2 linked regions of the Methanococcus maripaludis genome follow. Each later gene encodes a partner of the first gene's protein in a complex. Each region holds a gene or a part of one and is shown in the gene's direction. Other genes may lie near its edges. The genes, in order: MMJJ_RS05455 and mcrC.

Evidence for each region.
Region 2: the proteins of MMJJ_RS05455 (region 1) and mcrC are in contact, whole or in part, in a cryo-EM structure (PDB 8S7X), measured with the Methanococcus maripaludis proteins. Residues at the interface, in WP_011169945.1 of Methanococcus maripaludis: Tyr18 (codon at 8,992), Asn20 (codon at 8,998), Thr21 (codon at 9,001), Thr23 (codon at 9,007), Glu31 (codon at 9,031), Lys33 (codon at 9,037), Trp38 (codon at 9,052), Leu40 (codon at 9,058), Asp44 (codon at 9,070), Ile45 (codon at 9,073), Tyr46 (codon at 9,076), Tyr47 (codon at 9,079), Arg48 (codon at 9,082), Leu51 (codon at 9,091); in WP_011171501.1 of Methanococcus maripaludis: Asp143 (codon at 1,365), Met144 (codon at 1,368), Glu145 (codon at 1,371), Ala148 (codon at 1,380), Ala149 (codon at 1,383), Thr154 (codon at 1,398), Lys155 (codon at 1,401), Asn156 (codon at 1,404), Val157 (codon at 1,407), Met158 (codon at 1,410), Pro159 (codon at 1,413), Leu160 (codon at 1,416).

The regions. Positions count from the first base shown.
Region 1 is NZ_CP026606.1:1,006,954-1,024,512, reverse strand. The notes cover bases 7,856-10,581. They hold MMJJ_RS05455 (DUF2098 domain-containing protein), read left to right. Parts: upstream 7,856-8,940; coding sequence 8,941-9,222; downstream 9,223-10,581. Other genes in these bases: MMJJ_RS05445 (2-oxoacid:acceptor oxidoreductase subunit alpha), read right to left, coding at 10,353-10,581; MMJJ_RS05450 (TIGR03576 family pyridoxal phosphate-dependent enzyme), read left to right, coding at 9,253-10,317. In the rest of the region: more of MMJJ_RS05445, read right to left, coding at 10,582-11,444; MMJJ_RS05440 (RIO1 family regulatory kinase/ATPase domain-containing protein), read right to left, coding at 11,483-12,379; MMJJ_RS05435 (DUF2254 family protein), read right to left, coding at 12,461-14,044; MMJJ_RS05430 (3-dehydroquinate synthase II), read left to right, coding at 14,172-15,257; MMJJ_RS05425 (phosphoglycerol geranylgeranyltransferase), read left to right, coding at 15,638-16,408; MMJJ_RS05420 (DNA-directed DNA polymerase II small subunit), read right to left, coding at 16,447-17,559.
Region 2 is NZ_CP026606.1:1,165,770-1,177,955, reverse strand. The notes cover bases 1-2,736. They hold mcrC (methyl-coenzyme M reductase I operon protein C), read left to right. Parts: upstream 1-938; coding sequence 939-1,535; downstream 1,536-2,736. Other genes in these bases: mcrA (coenzyme-B sulfoethylthiotransferase subunit alpha), read left to right, coding at 2,375-2,736; mcrG (coenzyme-B sulfoethylthiotransferase subunit gamma), read left to right, coding at 1,545-2,327; mcrD (methyl-coenzyme M reductase operon protein D), read left to right, coding at 451-930; mcrB (coenzyme-B sulfoethylthiotransferase subunit beta), read left to right, coding at 1-439. Outside these bases: more of mcrA, read left to right, coding at 2,737-4,036; mtrE (tetrahydromethanopterin S-methyltransferase subunit E), read left to right, coding at 4,304-5,203; mtrD (tetrahydromethanopterin S-methyltransferase subunit D), read left to right, coding at 5,230-5,937; tetrahydromethanopterin S-methyltransferase subunit MtrC, read left to right, coding at 5,974-6,762; MMJJ_RS06320 (tetrahydromethanopterin S-methyltransferase subunit B), read left to right, coding at 6,773-7,099; mtrA (tetrahydromethanopterin S-methyltransferase subunit A), read left to right, coding at 7,121-7,840; mtrA (tetrahydromethanopterin S-methyltransferase subunit A), read left to right, coding at 7,857-8,618; tetrahydromethanopterin S-methyltransferase subunit MtrG, read left to right, coding at 8,623-8,847; mtrH (tetrahydromethanopterin S-methyltransferase subunit H), read left to right, coding at 8,872-9,831; MMJJ_RS06295 (DUF2096 family protein), read right to left, coding at 9,918-10,451; MMJJ_RS06290 (DUF749 domain-containing protein), read right to left, coding at 10,429-10,737; MMJJ_RS06285 (TatD family hydrolase), read right to left, coding at 10,748-11,503; MMJJ_RS06280 (nucleoside recognition domain-containing protein), read right to left, coding at 11,512-12,186.

The DNA.
Region 1 (17,559 bases):
CATGCAGGTCGGAACTTGCCCGACAAGGAATTTCGCTACCTTAAGAGGGTTATAGTTACCCCCGCCGTTTACTGGCGCTTCGCCCGGTTGAAACCGGGGTTCACGTACCAGCACTGGGCAGGCGTCGGCCTTAGTACACACCTTTTCAGGCTCGCTAAGACCTATGTTTGTATTAAACAGTCGGACCTCCCTGGTCACTGCGACCAGCGATCCCATATATAAACAAGATCACTGGCACTCCTTCTCCCGAAGTTACGGAGCCAATTTGCCGACTTCCCTCGACTAGATTCATCCGCTACGCCTTAGGATACTCACCTAGGGGCACCAGTGTCGGTTCTGGGTACGGACATCTAAAATCCTTGTTAGTTCCCTTTTCACGGGCTCCAGAGATCGGCCGAACCCTCCTAACGGAGAGCTCATCACTCTTTCATCCGGTTCTCGTTATTACAACTCTCCCCGGACTTATAAGCTTGAATGCCCAGACAAGAACACTCAGCCTACCCAGAAGCGTCGGAAACTAACCTAGTGTTGCCACGCGTATTTAGATGGCACAGGAATATTAACCTGTTTCCCTTTCCTCTCAAAGAAGTTAACTCGAGAGTTAGGACCGGCTTACCCACAGCTGAAAAACATTGCTGTGGAACCCTTGCCCCTTCGGCGGTGGGGATTCTCACCCCACTTATGCTGTTACTACTACCGGGATCTTCATTTCTACGAGGTCCACTCGACTTCACAGCCGAACTTCTGCCCTCGCAGAACGCCCCCCTACAGGATCACCTTTCGGTGCCCTTGGGTCTCGGCGGCCGATTTAGCCCCGTCCATTTTCGGGGCCCTTGATCTCGACAGGTGAGCTGTTACGCACTCGTTAAAGGATGGCTGCTTCTAAGCCAACCTCCCTGCTGTCTTAGACCAAGGACGCCCTTCGTGTTCACACTTAATCGGCACTTAGGGGCCTTAACCCAAGTCTCGGTTATTCCCGTCTCGGACATACAGCTTACCCGTATGCCCTCACTCGGAGCATGCGACGACGACAAGTTCGGAGTTTGACAAAACAGCGAGGAATTTCTTCCCCTAACCACCTTATCAGTGCTCTACCTTGCCGACTATCTAAACTCCGGCTGACCTGAGAGTCACTTCGGAGGGAACCAGCTATCTCCGGGCTCGATTGGCCTTTCACCCCTAGACCGAGGTCAGAAGAGTGCTTCGAACGGCAACAACTCTGCAGGCCTCCATCCCTCAGTTGAGGGACTTCACCTTGCCCCGGCCTAGATCGCCCGGTTTCGGGTCATATTGCTGTGACTCCGGGCCCTTAAGACCCCGTCCCTCAAGATTTTGCGGACTTGTTGGTTTCCCTACGCCTACGATCGTGAAGATCTTAAGCTCGCCACAACAATATACTCCCCGGCCCGTTTTTCGAAACGGACGACACAACCCTGGCTCTATACTTCGTACAGCCGTCTTGCGACGGTTTCCTTCAGTATAGTTGCCTTTGGGGCCGTGTCATACCATACCTATCTGGTTTCAGGCTCTTTTCACACCCGATTAAAGGTGCTTTTCAGCTTTCCCTCGCGGTACTAGTACACTATCGGTCTTGGAACGTATTTAGAGTTGGAAGTTGATGCCTCCCAAATTCCCGCGCGATATCCAACGCACGGTACTCAGGGACACTTCAAACCTGAATCGATTACGCTTACGGGACTTTCACCCTCTATAGTGTGACGTTCCAGTCAACTTCAGCTTTTCTCAACAGGCGAAAAGAAGGCCCTATAACACCACATCTCCCCGAAGGGATTCAGTTTGCTCTGATCCGCGTTCAATCGCCTCTAATAACGGAATCTCTATTGATTTCTCTTCCTGCGGGTACTAAGATGCTTCAATCCCCCGCGTTCCCAATCCTTAACGGATTACAAAGTAGGAAGTCCCATTCGGAAATCTCAGGTTCAATGACTGTATGCGTCTCGCCTGAGCTTATCGCAGCTTACCACGTCCTTCATCGGCGTTCCAAGCCAAGCCATTCCCCAGATAGGGTAATAGATAAATCTAGGCATCTGGATAACACCAGATACGGAGGCTTATGCACGACCTTCACTAAAAATCCGGTCCTCGGTCCATAATACTCGGTATTGTGGACTGAGCAACTAATAGCCTACAATCTTTTAGTGCCTAGTAGCAACCATTGTTCTTTTTTTAGGAGGTGATCCAGCCGCAGGTTCCCCTACGGCTACCTTGTTACGACTTCACCCCCCTCGCTGAGCCCAAGTTCGACCCTAGCCAAAGGCCAAGGCCTCACTTCAACCCAACTCGGGTGGTGTGACGGGCGGTGTGTGCAAGGAGCAGGGACACATTCACCGCAGTATTATGAACTGCGATTACTACGGATTCCAGCTTCACGTGGGCGAGTTACAGCCCACGATCCGAACTACGACTAGGTTTAGGAGATTTGCGTCCCTTTTCAGGGTTGCGGCCCATTGTCCTAGCCATTGTAGCCCGCGTGTAGCCCAGGAGATTCGGGGCATGCGGACCTATCGTTGCCCGCTCCTTCCTCTGACTTAGCGCCAGCGGTCCCCTATGAGTGCCTTTCTCCCTGAGGAAAAAGTAGCAACATAGGGCACGGGTCTCGCTCGTTACCTGACTTAACAGGACGCCTCGCGGTACGAGCTGACGATGGCCATGCACCACCTCTCAGCGCTTCAGGCAAGGTCGTCAACCTGGCCGTCATCATGCTGTCGCTCCTGGTGAGATGCCCGGCGTTGAATCCAATTAAACCGCAGGCTCCACCCGTTGTGGTGCTCCCCCGCCAATTCCTTTAAGTTTCAGTCTTGCGACCGTACTCCCCAGGCGGCGAACTTAACGGCTTCCCTTCGGCACTAGATGGGCACGGGGCCCACCTAACACCTAGTTCGCAAAGTTTACGGCCAGGACTACCCGGGTATCTAATCCGGTTCGCGCCCCTGGCTTTCGTCCCTCACCGTCGGACCCGTTCCAGACAAGTGCCTTCGCCATAGGTGGTCCTTCAAGGATCAACACATTTCACCGCTACCCCTGAAGTACCCTTGTCCTCTCCCGGTCCCAAGTCCAGCAGTATCCCTGCCAGTCCTGCGGTTAAGCCGCAGGATTTAAACAAGGACTTACTGGACCGGCTACGGACGCTTTAGGCCCAATAAAAGTGGCCACCACTCGGGCCGTCGGTGTTACCGCGGCTGCTGGCACCGAACTTGCCCAGCCCTTATTCCTCAAGCTGTTTACACTTGATAAAAGCCCATGCTGTGCATGAGCACTTGGGATCCCCCCGTCGCACTTTCGTGCATTGCGGAGGTTTCGCGCCTGCTGCGCCCCGTAGGGCCTGGGGCCGTGTCTCAGTCCCCATCTCCGGGCTTCCTCTCTCAAGGCCCGTACCGATCGTAGGCTTGGTGGGCCATTACCCCACCAACTACCTAATCGAGCGCAGTCCAATCCTCAGGCGCATATGCTTTCGAAAAAGAATCGTTCCAGACTGCTTTTTCTATGGGGTATTATCCTCAGTTTCCCAAGGTTATCCCCCACCTGAGGGTATGTTAACCACGTGTTAATGAGCCGTCCGCCATGGCCGAAACCATAGACTCGCATGGCTTAGTCGAATCCCAATAGCAGTGGCCTCCGGCGGGATCAACCGGAATTAGTAGCGTAAAAGAATTTTACGCCACCCTCTCGTGGAGTACGTCATTTTACATTAAAGGAAATGACATTTGGTTGCTATCTAGGTTTCACCTAGATTGTAGGCTTACATCGCACCTGAGTATTTCAATCAGATGTTCACTTCAATTGCATAATATGCAAGTGATATGGATAGTGTAATGTTTTTAGGTTTGAAACGATAGTATATAAAAAAAATTAATTTAAAAAGGGAAATCCAATAAAATATCCTTTAATCTAAATATACAAATTAATATGCCTAAAATAAAAAGTGACTAACAGCGTCACATTGTTCCCACCAGATGGCAGTACTTAATGAATCGCAGGAGGGCTTAATTTCCGAGATCGGGATGGGATCGGATGTAACTCCTCCGCTATGACCGTTATATCAAAGTTTAAATTAAAAGTGCATCTATTGCCCCCGTATCTTTAAGTGTCCAGATGCCAATTTATCTCTTGAACTATTAGTACTAGCGGGCTGAACATCTCGGAAAACCTTGATGCGTACACCCCTAGCCTATCAAACCTGTCTTCTACAGATGTTCTCGTTCCCGAAGGAAACGGCTGTCTATTTTCAGGATGAATTTCGAGCTTAGATGCTTTCAGCTCTTATCTCTTGGCGCGTGGCTGCTCGGCAATGCCTTGTCAGACAACCGATCGACTAGAGGCGCCGACGGCCCGTTCCTCTCGTACTAGAGCCACCTTTCCCTCAGACAGCCAACACATCCAGCAGATAGCAACCAACCTGTCTCACGACGGTCTAAACCCAGCTCATGATCCCCTTTAATGGGCGAACAGCCCCACCCTTGGGTCCTGCTGCAGACCCAGGATGGGAAAAACCGACATCGAGGTAGCAAGCCGCGGGGTCGATATGGGCTCTTGCCCGCGACAACTCTGTTATCCCCGGGGTAGCTTTTTTGTCATCCCTGGCCCCCATCAGTGAGGCACAGGGGTTCGTTAGGCCCGGCTTTCGCCTCTTCGTTGCGTTTTGTTGGCAACAAAGTCAGGCTGGCTTTTGCCCTTACACTCAACAGCGGAGTCCTGACCCGCTTGAGCCAACCTTTGGGCCCTCCTGATGCATTTTTAGGAGGGTACCGCCCCAGCCAAACTGCCCACCTACCGGTGTCCCCTAAAAGGGTAAGGAACATGGTCATGAGAGGGTGGTGTCCCAGGGTCGCCTCCACCTTTCCTGGCGAAAAGGTTTCGATGGCTCCCACCTACACTGTACACTCACAACCATGCCCCAACGACAGGCTGCAGTAAAGCTCCACGGGGTCTTCGCTTCCCACTGGAAGTCTCCGGCCTTTGCGCCGGAATGGTAGGTTCACCGGATTCTAGTCGGGGACAGTGGAGGTCTCGTTACGCCATTCATGCAGGTCGGAACTTGCCCGACAAGGAATTTCGCTACCTTAAGAGGGTTATAGTTACCCCCGCCGTTTACTGGCGCTTCGCCCGGTTGAAACCGGGGTTCACGTACCAGCACTGGGCAGGCGTCGGCCTTAGTACACACCTTTTCAGGCTCGCTAAGACCTATGTTTGTATTAAACAGTCGGACCTCCCTGGTCACTGCGACCAGCGATCCCATATATAAACAAGATCACTGGCACTCCTTCTCCCGAAGTTACGGAGCCAATTTGCCGACTTCCCTCGACTAGATTCATCCGCTACGCCTTAGGATACTCACCTAGGGGCACCAGTGTCGGTTCTGGGTACGGACATCTAAAATCCTTGTTAGTTCCCTTTTCACGGGCTCCAGAGATCGGCCGAACCCTCCTAACGGAGAGCTCATCACTCTTTCATCCGGTTCTCGTTATTACAACTCTCCCCGGACTTATAAGCTTGAATGCCCAGACAAGAACACTCAGCCTACCCAGAAGCGTCGGAAACTAACCTAGTGTTGCCACGCGTATTTAGATGGCACAGGAATATTAACCTGTTTCCCTTTCCTCTCAAAGAAGTTAACTCGAGAGTTAGGACCGGCTTACCCACAGCTGAAAAACATTGCTGTGGAACCCTTGCCCCTTCGGCGGTGGGGATTCTCACCCCACTTATGCTGTTACTACTACCGGGATCTTCATTTCTACGAGGTCCACTCGACTTCACAGCCGAACTTCTGCCCTCGCAGAACGCCCCCCTACAGGATCACCTTTCGGTGCCCTTGGGTCTCGGCGGCCGATTTAGCCCCGTCCATTTTCGGGGCCCTTGATCTCGACAGGTGAGCTGTTACGCACTCGTTAAAGGATGGCTGCTTCTAAGCCAACCTCCCTGCTGTCTTAGACCAAGGACGCCCTTCGTGTTCACACTTAATCGGCACTTAGGGGCCTTAACCCAAGTCTCGGTTATTCCCGTCTCGGACATACAGCTTACCCGTATGCCCTCACTCGGAGCATGCGACGACGACAAGTTCGGAGTTTGACAAAACAGCGAGGAATTTCTTCCCCTAACCACCTTATCAGTGCTCTACCTTGCCGACTATCTAAACTCCGGCTGACCTGAGAGTCACTTCGGAGGGAACCAGCTATCTCCGGGCTCGATTGGCCTTTCACCCCTAGACCGAGGTCAGAAGAGTGCTTCGAACGGCAACAACTCTGCAGGCCTCCATCCCTCAGTTGAGGGACTTCACCTTGCCCCGGCCTAGATCGCCCGGTTTCGGGTCATATTGCTGTGACTCCGGGCCCTTAAGACCCCGTCCCTCAAGATTTTGCGGACTTGTTGGTTTCCCTACGCCTACGATCGTGAAGATCTTAAGCTCGCCACAACAATATACTCCCCGGCCCGTTTTTCGAAACGGACGACACAACCCTGGCTCTATACTTCGTACAGCCGTCTTGCGACGGTTTCCTTCAGTATAGTTGCCTTTGGGGCCGTGTCATACCATACCTATCTGGTTTCAGGCTCTTTTCACACCCGATTAAAGGTGCTTTTCAGCTTTCCCTCGCGGTACTAGTACACTATCGGTCTTGGAACGTATTTAGAGTTGGAAGTTGATGCCTCCCAAATTCCCGCGCGATATCCAACGCACGGTACTCAGGGACACTTCAAACCTGAATCGATTACGCTTACGGGACTTTCACCCTCTATAGTGTGACGTTCCAGTCAACTTCAGCTTTTCTCAACAGGCGAAAAGAAGGCCCTATAACACCACATCTCCCCGAAGGGATTCAGTTTGCTCTGATCCGCGTTCAATCGCCTCTAATAACGGAATCTCTATTGATTTCTCTTCCTGCGGGTACTAAGATGCTTCAATCCCCCGCGTTCCCAATCCTTAACGGATTACAAAGTAGGAAGTCCCATTCGGAAATCTCAGGTTCAATGACTGTATGCGTCTCGCCTGAGCTTATCGCAGCTTACCACGTCCTTCATCGGCGTTCCAAGCCAAGCCATTCCCCAGATAGGGTAATAGATAAATCTAGGCATCTGGATAACACCAGATACGGAGGCTTATGCACGACCTTCACTAAAAATCCGGTCCTCGGTCCATAATACTCGGTATTGTGGACTGAGCAACTAATAGCCTACAATCTTTTAGTGCCTAGTAGCAACCATTGTTCTTTTTTTAGGAGGTGATCCAGCCGCAGGTTCCCCTACGGCTACCTTGTTACGACTTCACCCCCCTCGCTGAGCCCAAGTTCGACCCTAGCCAAAGGCCAAGGCCTCACTTCAACCCAACTCGGGTGGTGTGACGGGCGGTGTGTGCAAGGAGCAGGGACACATTCACCGCAGTATTATGAACTGCGATTACTACGGATTCCAGCTTCACGTGGGCGAGTTACAGCCCACGATCCGAACTACGACTAGGTTTAGGAGATTTGCGTCCCTTTTCAGGGTTGCGGCCCATTGTCCTAGCCATTGTAGCCCGCGTGTAGCCCAGGAGATTCGGGGCATGCGGACCTATCGTTGCCCGCTCCTTCCTCTGACTTAGCGCCAGCGGTCCCCTATGAGTGCCTTTCTCCCTGAGGAAAAAGTAGCAACATAGGGCACGGGTCTCGCTCGTTACCTGACTTAACAGGACGCCTCGCGGTACGAGCTGACGATGGCCATGCACCACCTCTCAGCGCTTCAGGCAAGGTCGTCAACCTGGCCGTCATCATGCTGTCGCTCCTGGTGAGATGCCCGGCGTTGAATCCAATTAAACCGCAGGCTCCACCCGTTGTGGTGCTCCCCCGCCAATTCCTTTAAGTTTCAGTCTTGCGACCGTACTCCCCAGGCGGCGAACTTAACGGCTTCCCTTCGGCACTAGATGGGCACGGGGCCCACCTAACACCTAGTTCGCAAAGTTTACGGCCAGGACTACCCGGGTATCTAATCCGGTTCGCGCCCCTGGCTTTCGTCCCTCACCGTCGGACCCGTTCCAGACAAGTGCCTTCGCCATAGGTGGTCCTTCAAGGATCAACACATTTCACCGCTACCCCTGAAGTACCCTTGTCCTCTCCCGGTCCCAAGTCCAGCAGTATCCCTGCCAGTCCTGCGGTTAAGCCGCAGGATTTAAACAAGGACTTACTGGACCGGCTACGGACGCTTTAGGCCCAATAAAAGTGGCCACCACTCGGGCCGTCGGTGTTACCGCGGCTGCTGGCACCGAACTTGCCCAGCCCTTATTCCTCAAGCTGTTTACACTTGATAAAAGCCCATGCTGTGCATGAGCACTTGGGATCCCCCCGTCGCACTTTCGTGCATTGCGGAGGTTTCGCGCCTGCTGCGCCCCGTAGGGCCTGGGGCCGTGTCTCAGTCCCCATCTCCGGGCTTCCTCTCTCAAGGCCCGTACCGATCGTAGGCTTGGTGGGCCATTACCCCACCAACTACCTAATCGAGCGCAGTCCAATCCTCAGGCGCATATGCTTTCGAAAAAGAATCGTTCCAGACTGCTTTTTCTATGGGGTATTATCCTCAGTTTCCCAAGGTTATCCCCCACCTGAGGGTATGTTAACCACGTGTTAATGAGCCGTCCGCCATGGCCGAAACCATAGACTCGCATGGCTTAGTCGAATCCCAATAGCAGTGGCCTCCGGCGGGATCAACCGGAATTAGTAGCGTAAAAGAATTTTACGCCACCCTCTCGTGGAGTACGTCATTTTACATTAAAGGAAATGACATTTGGTTGCTATCTAGGTTTCACCTAGATTGTAGGCTTACATCGCACCTGAGTATTTCAATCAGATGTTCACTTCAATTGCATAATATGCAAGTGATATGGATAGTGTAATGTTTTTAGGTTTGAAACGATAGTATATATTGTACACTATGAGATATTAGAATTGAGGTGATTCTATGACTCTTGACCGCAATGGTAAACTCATAGAAATCGGTTCCTATGTAAGATATATTAACACAGGAACTCATGGAACCGTCAAAGCAATTGAACCAAAAAATGATGAAGAATGGGTTCTTTTAGAAAATGACATATATTACAGACCCGAACTTCTTGAACTTGTTGAAAGAAGAAAAATCGAAAAAAAAGAATCGGAAGAAGAATTAATCGAAAGAATAACTAATGAAGATATTGATCTTGAAGCCGCTGAAAACGGATGCGGATGTTCAGGGGCAGGTTAATTAGTATAATTTACGTATCAAGGTGCAGTTATGGATAGTCTTTTGGAATTAAACCGGGTAAATACAGCAAGAGAAATAATAAGAAAAAAAATACAAAATACTGGAAGAAACAGTATTTATGATTTAACGGGTCTTTGTGGCGGATTTGAAATCTGTGAAGAAAACCTAAAATTAATAGAAACATATGTTGGGCCAGCAATATTTTCAGAAAAACTAAATAATGCTGGTTTAAGCCATTTATCAGGAAATTCCAAAATTCATAATGCAGTATGTTTTAACAGGACTTCTTCGGCAATATTGTCCACAATAATGACCATTTCAAAGTCTTTCGAAAAACTGGTGCATTATGTTCCTGAAAAACCTGCACACCCCTCAATTCCACGGAGTTGCAAAATATTTGGAATGGAATACTTTGAAAGTGATTCTTTAGAAGAAATTCTCTCAAAAATTGATGAAAATTCATTTACGGTAATAACTGGAGCTACCATGGATCACAAAGTAGTTTCTGAAGAAATTGCAGGAAAAATAATAGCTTACGCAAAATCTAAAAATTCTCCAGTATTTTTTGATGATGCTTCAGGAGCACGCTTGAGACAATTGTACGGAGAATCACCAGCTCTTGAAATGGGTGCAGATTTAGTTGTAACCAGCATGGACAAATTAATGGAAGGCCCAAGAGCAGGCCTTCTTGCAGGGAATAAAAACTTAGTTGACCAGATATATTCTGAAGGTTTAAAATTTGGACTTGAAGCGCAGGCCCCAATAATGGCCGCAGTTGTAACTGCTCTTGAAAGTTTTGATCTAAATAATTTAAAAAATGCATTTGAACGTGCAGAAAAAGTTGATTTATCAGTACTTGAAACTGAAAAAGTTGAGTATAAAAAAACTCCAACCGGATTTATAATAAAAAATCCATCAGAAGAAAAATTAATTGAAACTGCACTAAAATTGCTTGAAAATTACGGAATAGTTACAATCACTGCGGCAGGTATGCCTGGTGCAAGTAAAAACATAAGAATAGATTTCTGTTCAAAAGATGCAGAACGAATTTCTGATGAATACGTAATAAATGCGGTTTTAAATTCTTTAAAATAAAGTACTAAAAAAATAAAATAACTTTTTTAAAATTTTTAAATTAATTCTTTTAAGTCTTCGGGCCTGTGTAGTTCTCCACCGATTTTTCCACAACCAACTACTTCGCATTTTGCATATTTCATAACTTCTCCAGAAATCTGCCCTAAATTCATTTCTGGAACGATAATTTTTGAGGCTTTTAATCCTGCTATCAATTTATCAGGAAATGGAAATACAGTTTTTAACCTGATGTATCCAACATCTTGTCCTTGTTCCCTTAGAGTTTCAACCGTGTGTTTTACAGTTCTTGAAGGAGTTCCGTAGCAGATAAACATTGTTTCACTGTCCATATACTTTCCTTCGTATAATACAATGTCATCTTTATTTTCCAAAATTTTGTTGCAGATTCTTCTAACCAGTTTATCGTGTGTTTCTGCTGAAACGTCAGGGTACCCATTTTCCCCATGAGTTAATCCTGTTACGTGGATATTATATCCTTCACCAAATGTGGGCATTGGTGGAACTTCTTTGCCAAACGGATATGGTTTGGTACATGGTTTTTCTTCCGGTTTTTCACGGTTTAATATTTCAATATCATCGTGTAAAACTACTTTTTCTCTCATGTGTCCTAAAATCTCATCTGCCATAACAAAAACAGGTATTCTGTATTTTTCTGCATAATTAAAAGCAAGTATTGTAAAATCATACATTTCCTGAACTGATGAAGGACAGAGTGCTATCGGTTCATAGTCCCCGTGACTTCCCCACCTTACCTGCATCATGTCTCCTTGAGCTGCTGCAGTTGGCTGTCCTGTTGAAGGGCCACCTCTTTGGACATTTACTAAAACGCAAGGTGTTTCAGTCATGTAAGCGTAGCCGATATTTTCAAGCATTAAACTCATTCCCGGGCCACTTGTTGCTGTCATTGACTTTGTACCTGCCCAGCTTGCACCGATTATTGATGCGATACTTGCAATTTCATCCTCCATTTGTGAATAAAACCCGCCAATCTTTGGAAGTCTTTTTGCCATTCCTTCTGCAATCTCAGTTGAAGGGGTAATTGGATACCCTCCAAAAAATTTACATCCTGCTTTTATTGCACCTTCAACGCATGCCATGTTTCCCTGCATGAAGTTAACTTTTGTCATGAAATCACCGAAAAATCCGTAAATTATTGAAAAATCCATTAAATATTTTCGCTATTTATATCTCCAATAACATAATTATATAACTTATCCATGTCTTTATCGATTCCGTACTTTTTAAAGTACCGGAGCAGATTTTCAATATCCCTTTTTAGATAAAATTCTTCATCGTATTCTACTTCTTCAAATGGTAATTTATCCAATTTTCCTTTTTTTCCGACTTCGATTGCTTGAGGCCAGTCGATAATTACAAAATCGCCTTCCGAATCAATCAATATATTAAATTCACTTAAATCCCCGTGAATAATTCCTAAATCGTATGTTTTTTTAACTTCTGCCATTAACTTCCAGAAAAATTCTTCGGGATCCACATTTATTTCAGGAAGATTAACACGCTTTAATTCTTCCCCGTGTAGTTTTCCCATTATTATTGCGTGCCGGTTCTGTTCAATTGGTTCAGGAACTTTTACAACTGGAAAAAGCATGTTTAAAACTTCAAATTCTCTTGCAGCGGTGAGCCTTGAAGCGTAAAGCCAGCTGATATGCCTTTTATTTGCAAGGTACTCTCGGTATCTTTTTCCCATTGAGAAACATGTTCTTCCAAGCTGGTGGAATTTCAAAACAGCTTCACGGTGATTCGTGAGCAGAACGTGATAAACATCGCCTTCTTTTCCAACCCCAACTTTTCCACCAATTCCTGCAATTAATTCCTTTTTTATAAATGCATTCATCGCTAATGCATCATACCCCCAGTGGGAAAGCCTGTATCCGTAATTAGACTTGTTGGTAAACTTAAATTTATTCAATCTTCCAAGCCTGAAAACTATTTCTTTTTCATGAAATCCCGTTTTTCGCCTTAAATCTTGAATAGGTACCCATTCGTGATTTTTCATTGAAATTTCAATTATTTTTAACAATTTCCAGTCGTTATCTTCCATTTCCGCTATTGAATTTAAAACTTTTTCGATTTTTTCACGCTTTTATTTTTTAATAGTATTTTTCTATGGTGCTATAAAATTTTAATTATTGTCTTGTTTTGAAATTTTTTCTATTAGTTGTTCTCTTAAACTGTCTGCACATTTTATTTTTTCAGAATTATCTATATTTTCAACAATATCGCCAATTCCAAAGATTTGTTCAAATTTCCCGTTTGAAATCTTCCAAATTTCTGAAATATCTAATAAAATCGTATCTATTGTTTTTTCAATCGTTTTTTCGCATATCAAATCTAAAATTATTCCGTATATTTTCACTATTTCTATTAAATACTCGTTTAAACTTTCATTTTCTTCATTTGCTTTGGAAATTAATTTTACGAAATTTTTCAGTGTTTTTGAAAGATTGCAGACAATTTCAGATACAAATTCTGTATTTTCATTTGTTTTTATAAATTCAATAACGGGTTTTGAAAAATTATTCAGTGCATCCAAAATTAAAGTTCCAGCAGCTTCATTTTTTAATATGTCCCTTGAATTTAATTTATCCAAAATTAGTTCAAAAATTTTTAAAATTTCGGAAAACATCATAATTTTGAACGTTACCTGTTTTGATATTATTTTTTCGTTGTGTTTAGGCTTTGAAAGTATGAATTTTATGATATTTCCAAGTTTTTCAAACACAATATGGATTAACTCTTTTTCGTCTGATTTGTCTATCTTTAATTCGTATTCTTGAGCATACAAAAGTCCGATTTTTTTAATTCCGTTTAGCGCCCTTAAAGATAAGTCATAATTTCTATTTAGTTCAAATTTCGAAATTTTTTCAAGTGAAATTATTGCTTCCCTTGAGATTGAAAATGAAGTCCCGTATGCAGTCAGTCCCAAATTTTTAAGGTTGTCTATGTAGCTTTCAAAAAATTTTTTATTTTTAAATTTACCTTTTTTCGCTAAAACTGAGTAATTTGCACCAAGAAGGATTATCCCGTTTCTTGCAGTCATGTAGTGATCAGATTTTAAACTTTTTCCAATTATATAGTAAACTGTTCTCAGTGTGTTTTTTGGAATATTCCTTGCAGATTTGTAATCTTTGTTTTCTGAATCCAGTGAACGGTAATTTTTTATTTCGTCTTTTGAAATGGAATTTATTAAAGCATCTATAACATTTTCGGGCTTTAACCCATTAATCGTGTTCTTCATGTAGGGTAAAAGTATCAAAAAGTCAAAATAGACAAAAAAGAACAAAATACCAATTAAAATATGATATGATATCTCGTATCCTCCAATAAATACCGGAATTCTTGCTGTTGGCATAAACCCGAGTATCAAAACTTCGTAACTCATAGAAACGATATAAGCTATTATAAATCCCCAAAACGTCTTGTTAAGTAAAAGATGCGTAATTCTCGTTGAATACTGCTGGCTTACCATCTGGATTGCAACAATTGAAATCGATGCAACAATTCCAACAATCGCCCCTTGTGTTTGTGGCAGCGTGCTTAAAATATACCTTAAATTTTCATCAAAACCAGTACCCCATGCAAAATAAAATAGGGAATAATAAGCGAGTAATGCAGAAATTGCTGCAATTATCAGTACTTGGAACCATTCTTTTGATAAAAAATAATCCATAACATAAGCGCAGTTTTTACAAATCTTCGAGAGCATCGTGACCACACAGTTTCTTTTAAGTAAATATGTTAATTAATTATAAATAAAAATATATAGATTAAATACATATCAATTCAAGAATCAATTCGGCATATTTGGTTCAAAATATAGGCATGGTGAATATATGAAATTTGGATGGATAAAAACAACAGGAAATGACCTTGAAGAGAGAATGGAATCGGTAAAAGATGCTCTTGAGAGTTCAATTCCAGGAATCATTGCAGAAAAGGAAGAAATAAGTTCTGTAAGAGAACTTGGAAATATAAAAATTGTTTCTGATAATCTCGATGCAGATATCGTTTTAATTAATAAAGGGGAAGATTTAGAGATTTTAAAATCTGCAAAACTCTCCGGAAAAGAAACCGGTGTTTACGTTGTAATAAACACCAAAGAAGATGAAGTCTACGCTACAGACGTAAGCAAACTCGATTTTGTCGATTACATTGTTTTAGAAGGAAGCGACTGGACAATTATTCCTCTTGAAAACATCATTGCAGATTTATTCAGCGAAGAAATAAAAATCGTTTCAGTTGTAACAAACGTAAAAGACGCGGAAGCTGCATACGAAATTTTAGAAAAAGGAGTTGACGGCGTAGTTTTAATTCCAAAAGGTATTAACGAAGTAAAAGACTTCTCAAAATTAATTGAAAGAATGAACTCTGAAAGCGTAAAACTCGAATACGCAACAGTTACAAAAATTGAACCTGTTGGAAGTGGGGACCGAGTCTGTATTGACACATGTTCCATGATGGAAATGGGAGAAGGAATGTTAATTGGATCCTACTCCCGAGGGATGTTTTTAGTTCATTCAGAAACTGTTGAAAACCCGTATGTCGCTACACGACCATTTAGGGTAAATGCCGGACCTGTTCATGCCTATATCTTGTGCCCTGAAAACAAAACTAAATATTTAAGCGATTTAAAAGCAGGCGATAAAGTTTTAGTCGTTAGTAAAAACGGTGAAACGAGAGAAGCCATTATCGGACGCGTAAAAATCGAAAAAAGACCGTTATTCCTTGTTGAAGCAGAATACAACGGGGAAAATTTAAGAACAATCCTCCAAAACGCAGAAACTATCCGTTTAGTTGGAGAAGATGGAAAACCAGTTTCAGTTGTTGATTTAAAAGTTGGAACCAAAGTATTGATAAAACCCGATGAAAATGCGCGGCACTTTGGAATGGCAATTAAAGAAACAATTATAGAAAAATAATTTTTATTTTTAATTTTTTAATTTAAAAAAAATAATAAACAAGAAAATGATTGTTATCGATTTTTAAAGTTTTATAAATCTTTTAAGGTAAATTTTGTAAGCCACGTGTGACATTATAGCCAAAAATGCCGCATAAGCTCCCAAAGTTACCATTATTATTTGTTCCATATTTTCACCGTATCTAACTGTCCATTTGAGGACTATTTAGGTACTTCTTTTGCAGATATAAACCTATTTGTGATAATTTTCGTTTTTTATAATATTATTGGAAAAATCTGCCCAATTAACTTGAACAAAAAAGCCCAAAATTACCTAAATTATTAAATAAATGAAAAATCATAACCGATATGATTATAATTAAGAGTTATAGAGGGCCCATGATGCAGATAAAACTTGGAGAAATTGAGTCTAAACTGAATAAAATTATCGAAGAAGAAGGTGCAGCTTACTTCGTACTTATAGACCCTGATGAAAAGAACTATCGGGAAATTGCAAATCACGTCAAAGATTATGCTGATGCGATAATTATCGGGGGAAGTATCGGAATAATAAACCTCGATGAAGTTACAAAAGACATTAAGGAAATCACAGGACTTCCAATAATATTATTCCCTGGAAATGTTGATGGCGTCACAAAAGAAGCAGATGCGGTATTTTTTATGAGCCTCATGAACTCGAAAAACACGTACTGGAACATGACCGCACCAACTCTGGGCGCCCTTACAATTAAAAAATACGGACTTGAAACACTTCCTATGGCATATCTTGGAATTGAACCAATAAGCAGGACTGCTGTTGGATTTGTCGGGGAAGTAAATGAAATTCCGCAGAAAAAACCAGAAATTGCAGGACTTTACAGTCTTTCAGCATCATACTTTGGAATGAGATGGGCATATCTTGAAGCAGGAAGCGGTGCAGAATACCCTGTAAGCAATGAAATGGTTGGAATTTCCAAAAAATTAAGTGGAATAAACATTATTGTCGGCGGAGGAATAAGAACTCCCGAAGTAGCTTATGAAAAAGTCATGAGCGGTGCAGACGTAATTGTAACTGGAACCCTGACTGAAAAAGACCCGCAAGCTGTTGTAGAAATGAAAAAAGCAATTAAAAAGGCAGGACTTGATAAATTAAAAATGCTGTCTAAAAAATAAAATAAAATAAAATAAAATAAAATAAAATAAAATAAAAATTAATTTATTTCGATTTTTCCCTGATTCCATTCAATCATGTGTTGTTCTCTTTTTGATAAATCCTGTATCGGAATAATTCCAGGTGTAGGCTTGATACCCATTCTTTTCTGGAAATCAGTCTGTTCCTGAAATGTACCACTGTTTATCATCCTTACCCCATGATAATTATCATACCCGTTGATGTGGATGTGTCCAGTGTGGAAAATATCAGGTTCGGTATGTATTGCAAGATAATCAACGTGTTCTGGAGCTATCGGACATCTTCCACCATAAGTCGGGCATAAATGCCTTCTTTTTAAAAGTTCAGTCATGATTGAAGGAGGATTTGTATACTGGGCTGATGAAATCTGGCCGATAATGTCATCAAAACTTCTGCCGTGATACATCAACAAATCAAGGCCATGCATATTTACTACACCAGGGTTTCCAACAAATGTAACATTTTCTTTTGGAAATAGGCTCGTTATCGATTCATCAAATGTAGGCTGCGGTTCCGCAGGTCTTAACGCATCGTGGTTACCAGGACAGATTATAAATTTTATATGTTCTGGAACCTGCTCTAAATAAGCTGCAACTTCAGCATACTGTGAAATTATATCTACATCATAAAGATCGTACTCTTGACCAGGGTAAATTCCAACACCATCTACTAAATCCCCTGCAATTGAAATGTATTTTAATCTGCTTACTATTTTTTCTTCTAAACCGTTATTTACTTCGCCATTTAAAAACCGGATAAATTTTGCGAAGACCTTATTTAAAAATTCACGGCTTCCTACGTGAACATCTGACAAAAATGCAGTGTATATCTTTTCGTCGGTTGTTTTTGTGGGTTTTGGAGTAATATCTGGCCTAAATGCCCGATCTACAAACATCAAGTCTCCCTTATCGTTTATAGTTCCTTCAAAACCGATAACTTCATCTAAAAGAACGTCTGAGGGAAGGTCTCCTTTTTCCATTTTATCTTTCATCAAAAGTACCCTAAAAGTTCCGTTTTCATCTTCTAATTCAACCATTTTGTGTCCGTTTTTGGTGGAATTCACATCTGAAACGATCCCTGCAATAAACACTTCATTTTCTTTTTTTCGCCTAAAAAGCTGGTTTAAAGGGTA
Region 2 (12,186 bases), 160 kb from region 1 along the record:
CGTAAACAAATGGAATGCATACGCAGCAGCAGGATTAGTTGCAGCAGTTGCAGTAAGCTGTGGTGCAGCAAGAGCAGCACAGAACGTTGCTTCAGTTATTTTATACTTCAACGATATTTTAGAGTACGAAACTGGTTTACCTGGTGTTGACTACGGTAGATCAATGGGTACTGCAGTAGGATTCTCATTCTTCTCACACTCAATCTACGGTGGTGGTGGACCTGGTATCTTTAACGGTAACCACGTTGTAACCAGACACTCCAAAGGATTCGCAATTCCTCCAGTATGTGCAGCAATGTGTGCAGATGCAGGTACACAAATGTTCTCACCTGAACACACTTCAGGATTAGTTGGTTCAGTATACTCAGCATTTGATGAATTCAGAGAACCAATGAAATACGTAATTGAAGGAGCTTTAAGCATTAAAGACCAGTTTTAAGGTAATAAACGATGATTGAATTAGAAGTCTTCCCACATAGGTATTTAAAAGCAGAAACTACCGAAAAATTCCTGAACCGCGCTTATTCATTGAGTAAAGTTCAAAGAGTAGTCATACATGGAGAATCTCTTCCCAATAAAGTTGGATATGGTCCAGCTAAAGGAACTCCTGTAAATCACTCGGAAAAAAGGGAAATTACTGTTAAGGGAGTCCCTGTAGAACTCATGCTTCAAGTTGGAAGGTTATGGGTTTTACTGGATGATGAAAGCGAAATTGAAAAAATCGAAGAAATCTGTAAGGATCTTTTCCCATTTGGATACCGGTTAACAAAGGGTAAATTCTTAAGGAACGACCCTACAGTATCGGATTTCATAAAATACGGGGAATCTGCTGTTGATGATATCGACAAAAGATTATTAGGTGCAACTGACCCCAGAAGTAAGTTTGATTCTTCTGTCACAATTATCCCAAAGAGCGAAAAAAACGAGTAAGTGATTTTATGCCAGTAGGTAGAAAAGAGCAGATCGTTGATTGTAGGGCTGTTATGGGTCTTGGTGAAGGAGGCGGACTTGCACAAAGAGGAACATTTGCAGAAGGGCTACGTAACGACGTGGTTGTTGTTGCAATGTCTCCAGGGAGAAGGCACATTACAAAACCCGTGTGCGAAATTACCTATGGAATAAGGGAAGCGGGAATTCAGACCAGCGTTCTTGTATTAGATGCAGGAGGGGGAATTCCGTCAGATGCTCCACAAGGAAGTTTGGGTTCCACTTTTGGACTTAAACCCGAAGAAGCTAAACAAGTTAATAGGCATAAATTATGTGTAATACATTTTGGAAATGTAAAAAGCCACATAATTTACAAAGCTAGATTATTCTTAAAATACGTGGATATTCCTACAATAATTGTTTGCCAAACTCCAGTAGATATGGAAGATTTCGCAGCAATTGGAATAAAAACGAAAAATGTAATGCCTTTGGAATCAAAAACTGAAGGTAAAATCGTTGAAATTATTACTGGCGTAATAAGAGGAGAATCAGCTCCTCAAAAAAAAATTGATGAAATCATTGAAAGCATAAAAAAACATTTAGGTTAAGGTGATCTTATGGCATACACGCCTCAGTTCTACCCTGGTGCAACAAAAGTTGCTGAAAACAGACGAAATCACTTGAATCCAAACTATGAATTGGAAAAATTAAGAGAAATCCCTGATGAAGATGTTGTAAAAATCATGGGACACAGACAACCTGGTGAAGACTACAAAACAGTTCACCCTCCACTTGAAGAAATGGACTTCGTAGAAGACTACGCAAGAGACTTAGTAGAACCATTAAACGGTGCTAAAGAAGGACACAGAGTTAGATACATTCAGTTTGCTGACTCAATGTACTTTGCTCCTGCTCAACCATACGACAGATCAAGATCATACATGTCAAGATTAAGAGGAGTAGACGCAGGTACACTCTCAGGAAGGCAAGTTGTTGAATGTAGAGAAAGTGACCTTGAAGAATTCTCCAAAAACATACTCATGGATACAGAACTCTTTGACCCTGCTACATCAGGTATGAGAGGTGCAACCGTACACGGACACTCATTAAGATTAGACGAAAACGGTATGATGTTTGATGCACTCCAAAGATGTGTATTCGACGAAAAAACCGGACACGTTATGTACGTAAAAGATCAGGTGGGAAAACCACTCGATGCACCTGTTGACGTTGGAGAACCAATCCCTGAAGCAAAATTAAGAGAAATTACAACCATCTACAGAAACGATGGTGTTGCAATGAGAGCAGATCCTGACGTTATCGAAGTTGTAAAAAGAATTCACAGAGCAAGAACACTCGGTGGATACATCCCTACAAACGAAACATTCAAAGGATTATAATTAAATTTTAAATTAAAAAAAACCTCTTAAACCATTGAGGTGAACTTATGGAAGCTGAAAAAAGATTATTTTTGAAAGCCTTAAAGGAAAAATTCGAAGAAGACCCTAAAGAAAAGTACACAAAATTCTATACTTTTGGCGGTTGGGAACAATCTGCTAGAAAAAGAGAATTTGTTGAAGCTAATGAAAAAATAGTAGCTGAAAAAAGACAAGGAATCCCACTCTACAACCCAGATATTGGTGTTCCTCTAGGACAGAGAAAATTAATGCCTTACAAATTGTCAAACACTGACGACTACTGTGAAGGTGACGATTTACACTTCTTAAACAACGCTGCTATCCAACAATTATGGGACGATATCAGAAGAACTGTTATTGTAGGTATGGACACTGCTCACTCAGTTTTAGAAAAAAGATTGGGTGTAGAAGTAACTCCTGAAACAATCAACGAATACATGCACACAATCAACCACTCCCTTCCAGGAGGAGCTGTTGTTCAGGAACACATGGTTGAAGTTCACCCTTCCCTTGCATGGGACTGTTACGCTAGAATCTTCACCGGTGACGATGAATTAGCTGACGAATTAGACAGCAGATTCTTAATCGACATCAACAAATTATTCCCTGAAGAACAAGCTGAAACATTAAAAGCTGCAATTGGTAAAAAAACATACCAAGTATCAAGAGTTCCATCACTCGTAGGTAGAGTATGTGACGGTGGTACAATCTCAAGATGGTCTGCAATGCAGATCGGAATGTCATTCATTACCGCATACAAACTTTGTGCAGGGGAAGCTGCAACAGCTGACTTCTCATACGCTTCAAAACACGCTGATGTAATTCAGATGGGTAATGCTTTACCAGGAAGAAGAGCAAGAGGTCCAAACGAACCAGGAGGAATCAGATTCGGTATTCTCTCCGATGTTGTACAAACAACAAGAGTTTCAGAAGACCCAGTTGAACAATCATTAGAAGTAGTAGCAACAGGTGCTGCTTTATATGACCAAATCTGGCTCGGTGCATACATGTCTGGTGGTATAGGATTCACTCAATACGCTACCGCATCATACACCGACGATATCTTAGATGACTTCTCATACTACGCACTCGACTACGTTGAGAAAAAATACGGTAGAATGGGAACAAAAGCTACAATGGATGTAGTAGAAGATGTTGCTGGAGAAGTTACACTCTACGCATTAGAACAGTACGATGACTACCCAGCATTATTAGAAGACCACTTCGGTGGATCACAAAGAGCTGCAGTTGCTGCTGCTGCATCAGGTATTGGTGTATGTATGGCAACAGGAAACTCAAACGCTGGTGTAAACGGCTGGTACTTATCACAAATCTTACACAAAGAATACCACAGCAGACTCGGATTCTACGGTTACGACTTGCAGGACCAGTGTGGTGCTTCAAACTCACTCGCAATCAGAAACGACGAAGCTGCACCTCTTGAATTAAGAGGACCTAACTACCCTAACTACGCGATGAACGTAGGTCACCAGGGAGAATACGCAGGTATTGCACAAGCTGCTCACTCTGCAAGAGGAGACGCATTTGCACTTAACCCATTGGTAAAAGTTGCATTCGCTGACCCAATGCTCGTATTCGATTTCTCCAAACCTAGAAAAGAAATTGCTAGGGGAGCATTAAGAGAATTCGAAGCTGCAGGAGAAAGAGACGTTATCTTACCTGCTAAATAAATTCTATAATTTAAGGGAGCCACTTGGCTTCCTTTTTTTATACTTATTATATATTGTTTCATAATCGTTAACAATATAGATTAATTAAAATATACTTTAATTAAATTAAAGAAAATATTAGACGTTATTCGATGAAAAACGGAATACAAAGTAATATATATCATATAACAAGATAATAACTGAATAGCTAACGGCATAGATATATCTCTAGGCTTAAAAAGCCAATAAAGGCATAGCTAACAGTCCCTTATATTGTGAGGTGAAATAATGGATCCAACATTGATTTCTCTGGGGGCATTGGCCCTAGCAGGAGCAGCTGCGACTGTTTCTGGTTGTGCTGAAGACTTGGAATCCGACGTCGGTTCACAGTCCAACCCTAACTCTCAGGTTCAATTAGGTCCGCAAATGGGCAATATTCACAGATACTTCAACAAGGCTATATCTGGGGAACCTGTATCATACGGTTTGTATGTTGCAGTTGCAGGTACCATTGCTTGGGCACTAATAAACGCAGGATTAAACGTTGTTTTAGCGATAATCGTGGGTGCAGGTGTTGCTGCAATCGTACACGGTGCTTACTCAGTTAGTGCATTCCTTGGAAGAACTGTAGGTCAGTCCAAAAAGTTCGGACAACCTGTTTACATGGATGTTCTTACATCACACATAGGTCCAATCGTAGGACACGGATTTATAGCTGTTTTCACAATGACTCTTGCTGCATATTTAGCAACAACGGCATTAGGAAACCCATTCCCATTACCATTGGTTTCATTGATCTTCGGTATTACTGTAGGTGCTATCGGTTCATCAACTGGTGACGTTCACTACGGTGCTGAAAGAGAATACCAAAAATACCCATTCGGTGGCGGTATCCCTGTTGCTAACCAAGGTGACATCGATATTTACGCAGAATATGGGGTAAGAAATGGTTTAGATTCTTCATACTTCTGTTCAAGATTTGGTGGTCCACTTACAGGATTATGCTTTGGTTTAATTATCTTCCTCGATGGCTGGAGAAGCATTCTCGGTAACATCATCGGTGGAGACTTAGTAACAAAAACATCAATCGCACTTTTAGTAGGTCTCTTAGTAGTGGCCGTTGCAGCAGTTATCAACAGGAAACTCGAGGTATATGCTAGAAACAAATACGGACCATACAGAAATTAATTAAAATAAGGAAGATTGGTGATATTATGGATGCTACAAGCTTTATATTACCTCTTGCGGAAATAACCATTGCGGGAGCGATTATCAACGCAAGTGTTCACTTCGTTCCAGTAGGTGGTGCTCCAGCAGCGATGGCTACTTCAACAGGGGTAGGTACAGGTACAACACAGTTAGCAGCAGGTGCAGGTTTTACTGGACTCTTAGCTGCAGCTGCAATGGCTTCACAAGCAGGTGTTTCACTGTCTAATCCAGTTCACATGTTATTAATCATGTTATCTGGTGCTGTCGGTGCAATGATCATGTTAGGTCTTACAATGTTAATTGGTCAGATTATCTATGTATACGGTATTGGTATCGTCCCTGCAGCAGATAAATGTGAAAAAGACCCTATTACAGGAGATATTCAAAAACCATACATTACACCAGGTACAACAGGACACGGTATTCCAACCGTTTGTTTCGTAAGTGGTACAATTGGTGCAGCACTTGGTGGTCTTGGTGGTGCTCTTGCATACATCGCACTCCAGCAGTTAGGATTTGCTGCAGCTATTGCAGGTGTATTGGCAGTTGGATTCTTCTTCATGAACGCAGTATTAGCTTCATACAATATTGGTGGTACAATCGAAGGATTCCACGACCCTAAATTTAAGAAAATGCCAAACGGAGTTATTGCTTCATTTGTTTCTTCATTAATCGCAGGAGCAGTATTAATTGGAATGGCTATGGGACTTTAAGTCTGCATGGTTTTCAAAAATATTTGAGGTGTAATTATGTCACATGGTGGTGGAGGACACGCAGCAGAGCTTTTTCCTGAAGATCAGGTTTTAGCTATCGGCGCTGTATTATCAATCATCGGAATGTACGTTGCACAATTTGTTCCGTCATTAGCTATGCTCATTGGTGGGTTATTAGCTGCGGGCGCTTGTGTTGCAGGTGCAAACACTACAAGAAGAGTAGCCGCTTACGGATTAGGTACAGGTGTTCCATCAATTGGAATGGTAAGTTTAGGTATGGGTACAATTTCAGCATTGGCAGGTGTTTTAATACCTTCAGCATTTGGACTCCCAGTACTTGCTACACCAATCCTTGCTGCAGTAATCGCAGTAATTGTTGGATTTATTGTTGGTAAATTAACACAAAATCCAGTAGGAATGAAAGTACCAATTATCGTTTCAAGTATGACTAAACTCTCATTAATGGGTGCTTTAGCAATTTTAGGATTCTGTACTGCATTTGCAGGCGGATTTTCAGCTGATTTAATTATTAATGGTGCAATCAACAACGGAGTTATTGCATTGGCATTTATTGCAGCAGGTATGTCAATTTTACACCCATTCAACGCATGTATCGGCCCAGATGAAAGCCACAAGAGAACAATTACTCTTGCAGTTGCATGTGGATTGATGGCATGGTTGATATTCTCAATTGCAAAATTAGACATAGTTTCAATAGTAGTAGCTGCAATCTTCTGGTTATACACTTACGGATCATTCGTAAAAATGTCACTTGGTGACGCTTGCGAAGTTAAATATGTACCAGAATTGCCTAAGAAAGAGTAAGGTGGTATAGATGGATATCGTCAAAGTATGTCCTGAACTTCACATAGTAATGGACGTAGACTCAGGTTTAATAGCCGAAATGAGAAAAGACATTCTCGTTGTAGATTTACACCCTGTTGAAGACGAAATAAACAAATTAGCACAATACGCAAAAGCATTAGAAAACTCGCTTGATCCAAGAAACACACCTATGAAAGCATACGCTGGAAGGGAAGGAACTTACAAACTTGCAGGTATGTTCCAAGGAATGTTCTTTGGTTTCTGGGTAACAATGGCAGTTCTTGTGCTTGTAACTATATTGGCTGTTAAAATGAATCTAAGCCTAATAGGGTTGTAATCTGAATAGGAGGTGCAGACAATGGCAGATAAAAAAGCCCCAGCAGCAGGATGGCCTGTTGCTAACGGTGAATACGTAGTGGGTAACCCTGAAAGCTGTGTTGCAGTAGTTACACTCGGTTCCCACGGTTTGGACCAGGCTGCAATTGACGCTGGTGCAGCTATTTCAGGACCATGCCACACAGAAAACTTAGGAATTGAAAAAGTTGTTGCAAACTACATTTCAAACCCGAACATTAGATTTATGGTAATTACTGGATCAGAAGTTCAAGGACACATTACTGGACAATGTATCAAAGCATTATATGAAAACGGAATTGGTGACGATGGTGGTATCATCGGAGCTAAAGGAGCTATTCCTTTCATGGAAAATGTAGGAACAGAACCAGTTGGAAGACTTCAAAGCCAAATCGTTGAATGCATTGATTTAATCGATGTTGAAGACACTGGAAAAATTTCAGATGCAATCAAAAACTGTATCTCAAAAGACCCAGGAGCATTTGAAGAAGATCCTATGGTTATTGAATTAGAAGGTGGCGCAGCTGCTGCTGGTGAAGAATCCACTTCAATTAAACCTACTTCACCTGAAATGGCGTTATTAGAAGCTAGAATGAGAATTGTCTCCGAAAAAATGAATGAAGCTGCAATGATTGCTAAATTTAACTCAGGATACTACAACGGAAAAATCCAAGGTATTGCAATAGGATTGTTCCTTTCAATTGTGATATTCTCATTACTCTAAGGAGGAGGTGCAGACAATGGCAGATAAAAAAGCCCCCGCAGCAGGATGGCCTGTTGCTAACGGTGAATACGTAGTGGGTAACCCTGAAAGCTGTGTTGCAGTAGTTACACTCGGTTCCCACGGTTTGGACCAGGCTGCAATTGACGCTGGTGCAGCTATTTCAGGACCATGCCACACAGAAAACTTAGGAATTGAAAAAGTTGTTGCAAACTACATTTCAAACCCGAACATTAGATTTATGGTAATTACTGGATCAGAAGTTCAAGGACACATTACTGGACAATGTATCAAAGCATTATATGAAAACGGAATTGGTGACGATGGTGGTATCATCGGAGCTAAAGGAGCTATTCCTTTCATGGAAAATGTAGGAACAGAACCAGTTGGAAGACTTCAAAGCCAAATCGTTGAATGCATTGATTTAATCGATGTTGAAGACACTGGAAAAATTTCAGATGCAATCAAAAACTGTATCTCAAAAGACCCAGGAGCATTTGAAGAAGATCCTATGGTTATTGAATTAGAAGGTGGCGCAGCTGCTGCTGGTGAGGAAGAAGGAGGCCTCATGATTGAAGGTATCCCTACTGTAGCAGAGCCAGACATTGAATCAATGAAATCATTAAATGAAGCATTGGATTACAAAGTAGGATTGATGACAAGAGACATTGGATTAGCTTCCGGTGTTCAAACTGAAACCGTTACAGGATTAATGTACGGTTCAGTATTTGCTGTCGCATTAGTTGCAATCCCAATAGCTTTAAAATTCTTAATGGGGTGAGTAAATGTCTGAAATTCCAACAGTAGTCACACCAACAAAAGACTACAAAAGACTTCAAGCAAAACTCGATGAAATCGAAAACACCGTTGAAAATACCAACGCTGAAATAATCCAGAGAACCGGTAAAAAGGCAGGAAGAGACGTAGGTATTGCATACGGACTCGCAATAGGATTTATATTTGTATATGTTCTAGGAACCGTTTTACCATTATTTGACTTAATAAAATAAGAGAGCCTAAACAGAGGTGGAATAATGTTTAGATTTGACAAAGAACAAATGGTCATTGAGTTCGCTGGTGCAAAATTCGGTGGACAACCAGGAGAATACCCAACCGCATTATCAGGTACAATTTTCTATTCAAGACACAAAATTGTAGAAGATGCTAAAAAAGGTATCTTCGATAAAAAAGCTGCTGAAGCTTTAATCAACAAACAAGCTGAAATGCAAGACATCACAGGAAATTCAGCATTCGTGCAAGTTTTCGGTGGTACTGAAGAAGCTTTAGTTAACTACATTGATTTTGTTTCCGAAGTATGGGAGGGTCCAATGTTACTCGACTCAACATCCGGTAAAGCAAGAATGGCTGCTGCAAACAGAGCTACAGAAGCAGGATACGCAAACCAGTGTATCTACAACTCAATCAACGTTGCTGCAGAAGACGAAGAAATTGAAAACTTAACAAACAGTGATGTTGAAGCTTCAATCGTTTTATGTTTCGACCCAATGGACCCATCCGTTGGAGGTAAGTTAAACGTATTAAACGATGGTGGTAAAACAAAAGACATCGGTATGTTAGAACTTGCAGAAAAAGCAGGTATTAAATACCCACTCATCGACGTTGCAGTAACCCCAATGGGTAACGGTGCAGGTCACGCTGTTAGAGCTGCTTTCGCAGTTAAAGCAAAACTCGGTTTACCAGTAGGTAGCGGTATTCACAACGTACCTTCCGCATGGGACTGGCTTAGAGAATTCAGAAAAGGATTAAGAGAAGAAGGAAAAGATCAGATCGCAAAAGACGTACACCACGTATGTGACATTGGTGCAAACATTGTACAGACAATGACGTCAGGTGACTACGTTTTATACGGTCCAATCGACAATGCTGAACTTGCATTCCCTGCAGTTGCAATGACCGATATGATCATCGCAGAAACAGCAAAAGAAATGGGAACAGTGCCTGTTGCAGAACACCCATTAAACAAATTAATTTAATTAATTTGTTTCTTCTTTTATTTTTAGAAAATAATATTTATAAATTTAAATTTATGAGTTATAACATATAAAAAAAATAAAAAAAGTTAGTTATCCTGAAATTTCCAGATTACTGAAAAATCTTTTAATGCAGAAGTTATTCGCTCTTTTACCCCTTCTACAAGGATTTTTTGTTCATCATCCTGACTTAATTCAAATATTACTCCGTTATGTTCACTGAGTTCACCAAGAACCTCTATTTGAACTTCTACTGGCATAGTTATTCTTATTGTCTCAGAACCCTTTTTTCGTTTAACTTCAGTATTAAATGAAGTCTGTTTCAGTGGGAATTCAAGATTAATTTCATTTCGTAATGCCTGACCCATTTTGATCAGATATTCTTTTGAAGTACCAGGATCAGCTAATCCAAACAGTATTACTTGTATTTTAGAAATTTCTTTTTCAGCATCCCTTAAAACTTCAAAATCTGCGTGTTCATCAAGTAAATAGTAAGTAATGATGTTGTTTGCAATCCTGAGTTTTGAATAAACATCCTCAGGAAGTGGCCGAACTTTAGAAATCTTTGATGCCAGTTCGTTTAGTATTACCCATTGTTTATCAATCCCCTTGGCATCCTTCATTATTCATCCTCTCTACATATTTTTTAATTATTTCTTCTGAATTGTGGTTCAATACTGCACCGTATTTTTCCAGATCTGCCTTTATCTTCTCAATGTCAGTATCAGGATCTACAAAGTAAGCTTGGTAACTGGTAGTTCCTTCAATATTAAGTATTGCCACATTTTGATTTGGGTCAAGTTCCCTATCATCATGAGAAGCCCTAACACGAACAGTTCCCGAAACTTCGGAATTCAGTGCTTCTTCCACGGTTATAATCGATATCAATTTTGCAGTAAATTTTACCATCATATCACCCTCAGATACGATATAACCTCTTTGTGTTATTGTATATAATTTTAGTGATTTCATCTAAAGCGTATTCATCCTTTTTTAATTCCCATATCGTTTCAATAACTTTTATTACATTTTTTGGCTCGTTTTTCTCACCTTTTATAGGCGAAAGGTAGGGACTATCTGTTTCAACAACGACATTTTCGAGACCTAGATTTTTAACGAGATTTTTGTGGTGTTCTGAAAAGCATACCAGTGTAGAATATGAAATAAAATTACCGTTTTCGATTAGTTCTTTTGCAAGTTCTAGCGAACCGCTGTAGCAGTGATACATTGAAATCACGTCATTCTTTAAAATCTCGTAAGAACGCTCTTCCATGCCCCTTGCATGAATTACTACAGGCTTATTTACTTCTTCTGCAAGTTTTATGAACTTTTTAAATATATTTTCCTGCCTTTCAATATTTTCTGCATCAAAATCAAGCCCAATTTCCCCAACTGCTAAAATTTCTTTTTCTTTTGACTGAATAAAATTATAAACTTTTTCAATTGCATTATCATCCGCATTAACTCTTCCAGGGTGATATCCTAAAGTTACGTAAATTCCATATTTCTCTTTTAATTCAACTGCTCTCCTGCAGCTACCTAAATTTGTACCGCTTGTTACCATCTGCACTTTTTTGTCAAACGCCCTATTTACGATATCTTCACGATATTTATTGAGCGATTTATCTTCAACATGACAGTGTGAGTCGATATACTTAAAATCCGCTAAATTCATAAAAACACCTAAATCATAATTAAAAAACCTATTATCAGGATATCTAAAATTATTGTAACTCCTGAATTTAAAATTATTACTTTTGTACCCATTTTAGAACCAAATAATGAAAAATGAAGTGGAATCGAATGTTTTACCGATCTTGTAGAAAATGCCACAATATTTCCAAATATAAGGCCAATTAAAACTTCATTTTGAGTTAATGAGGCTTCATTTAAGAATGTTCCTGCCATCACCATTGCAGCTGAAACATTTATTATCTCTGTTATTGCCAAAATTCCAGTATTTGGATTTAAATTAAAAATATTCGTTACAGGCATTACAATTGTGGAAAAAACATCGAAAAATCCTATTTTTGACAAGTAAAGTACCAAAAACATTGAAATAAACATTATCGGAACAAATCTTCTTGCAAATTTAAATGTCTTTTCAAAAGGACTAATTTTATTATTTATTTTACTTCCACGGCTTTTTATTTTTCCAATATTTTTTCTTGAAATTATTAATAAAATGAATAATCCCAATATACTTTTTGTAAATGCAATCGAAAGCCTTAAAATTACATAAATTATTCCAGTATACCCTAAAATTGGTATTACTACAGGAATATAATACGTTAAAACGTGTGAGAGTACTGCAGGAAACGAATTTGCCAATGTTCCTGCCAAAACTTCTGTTTGTGT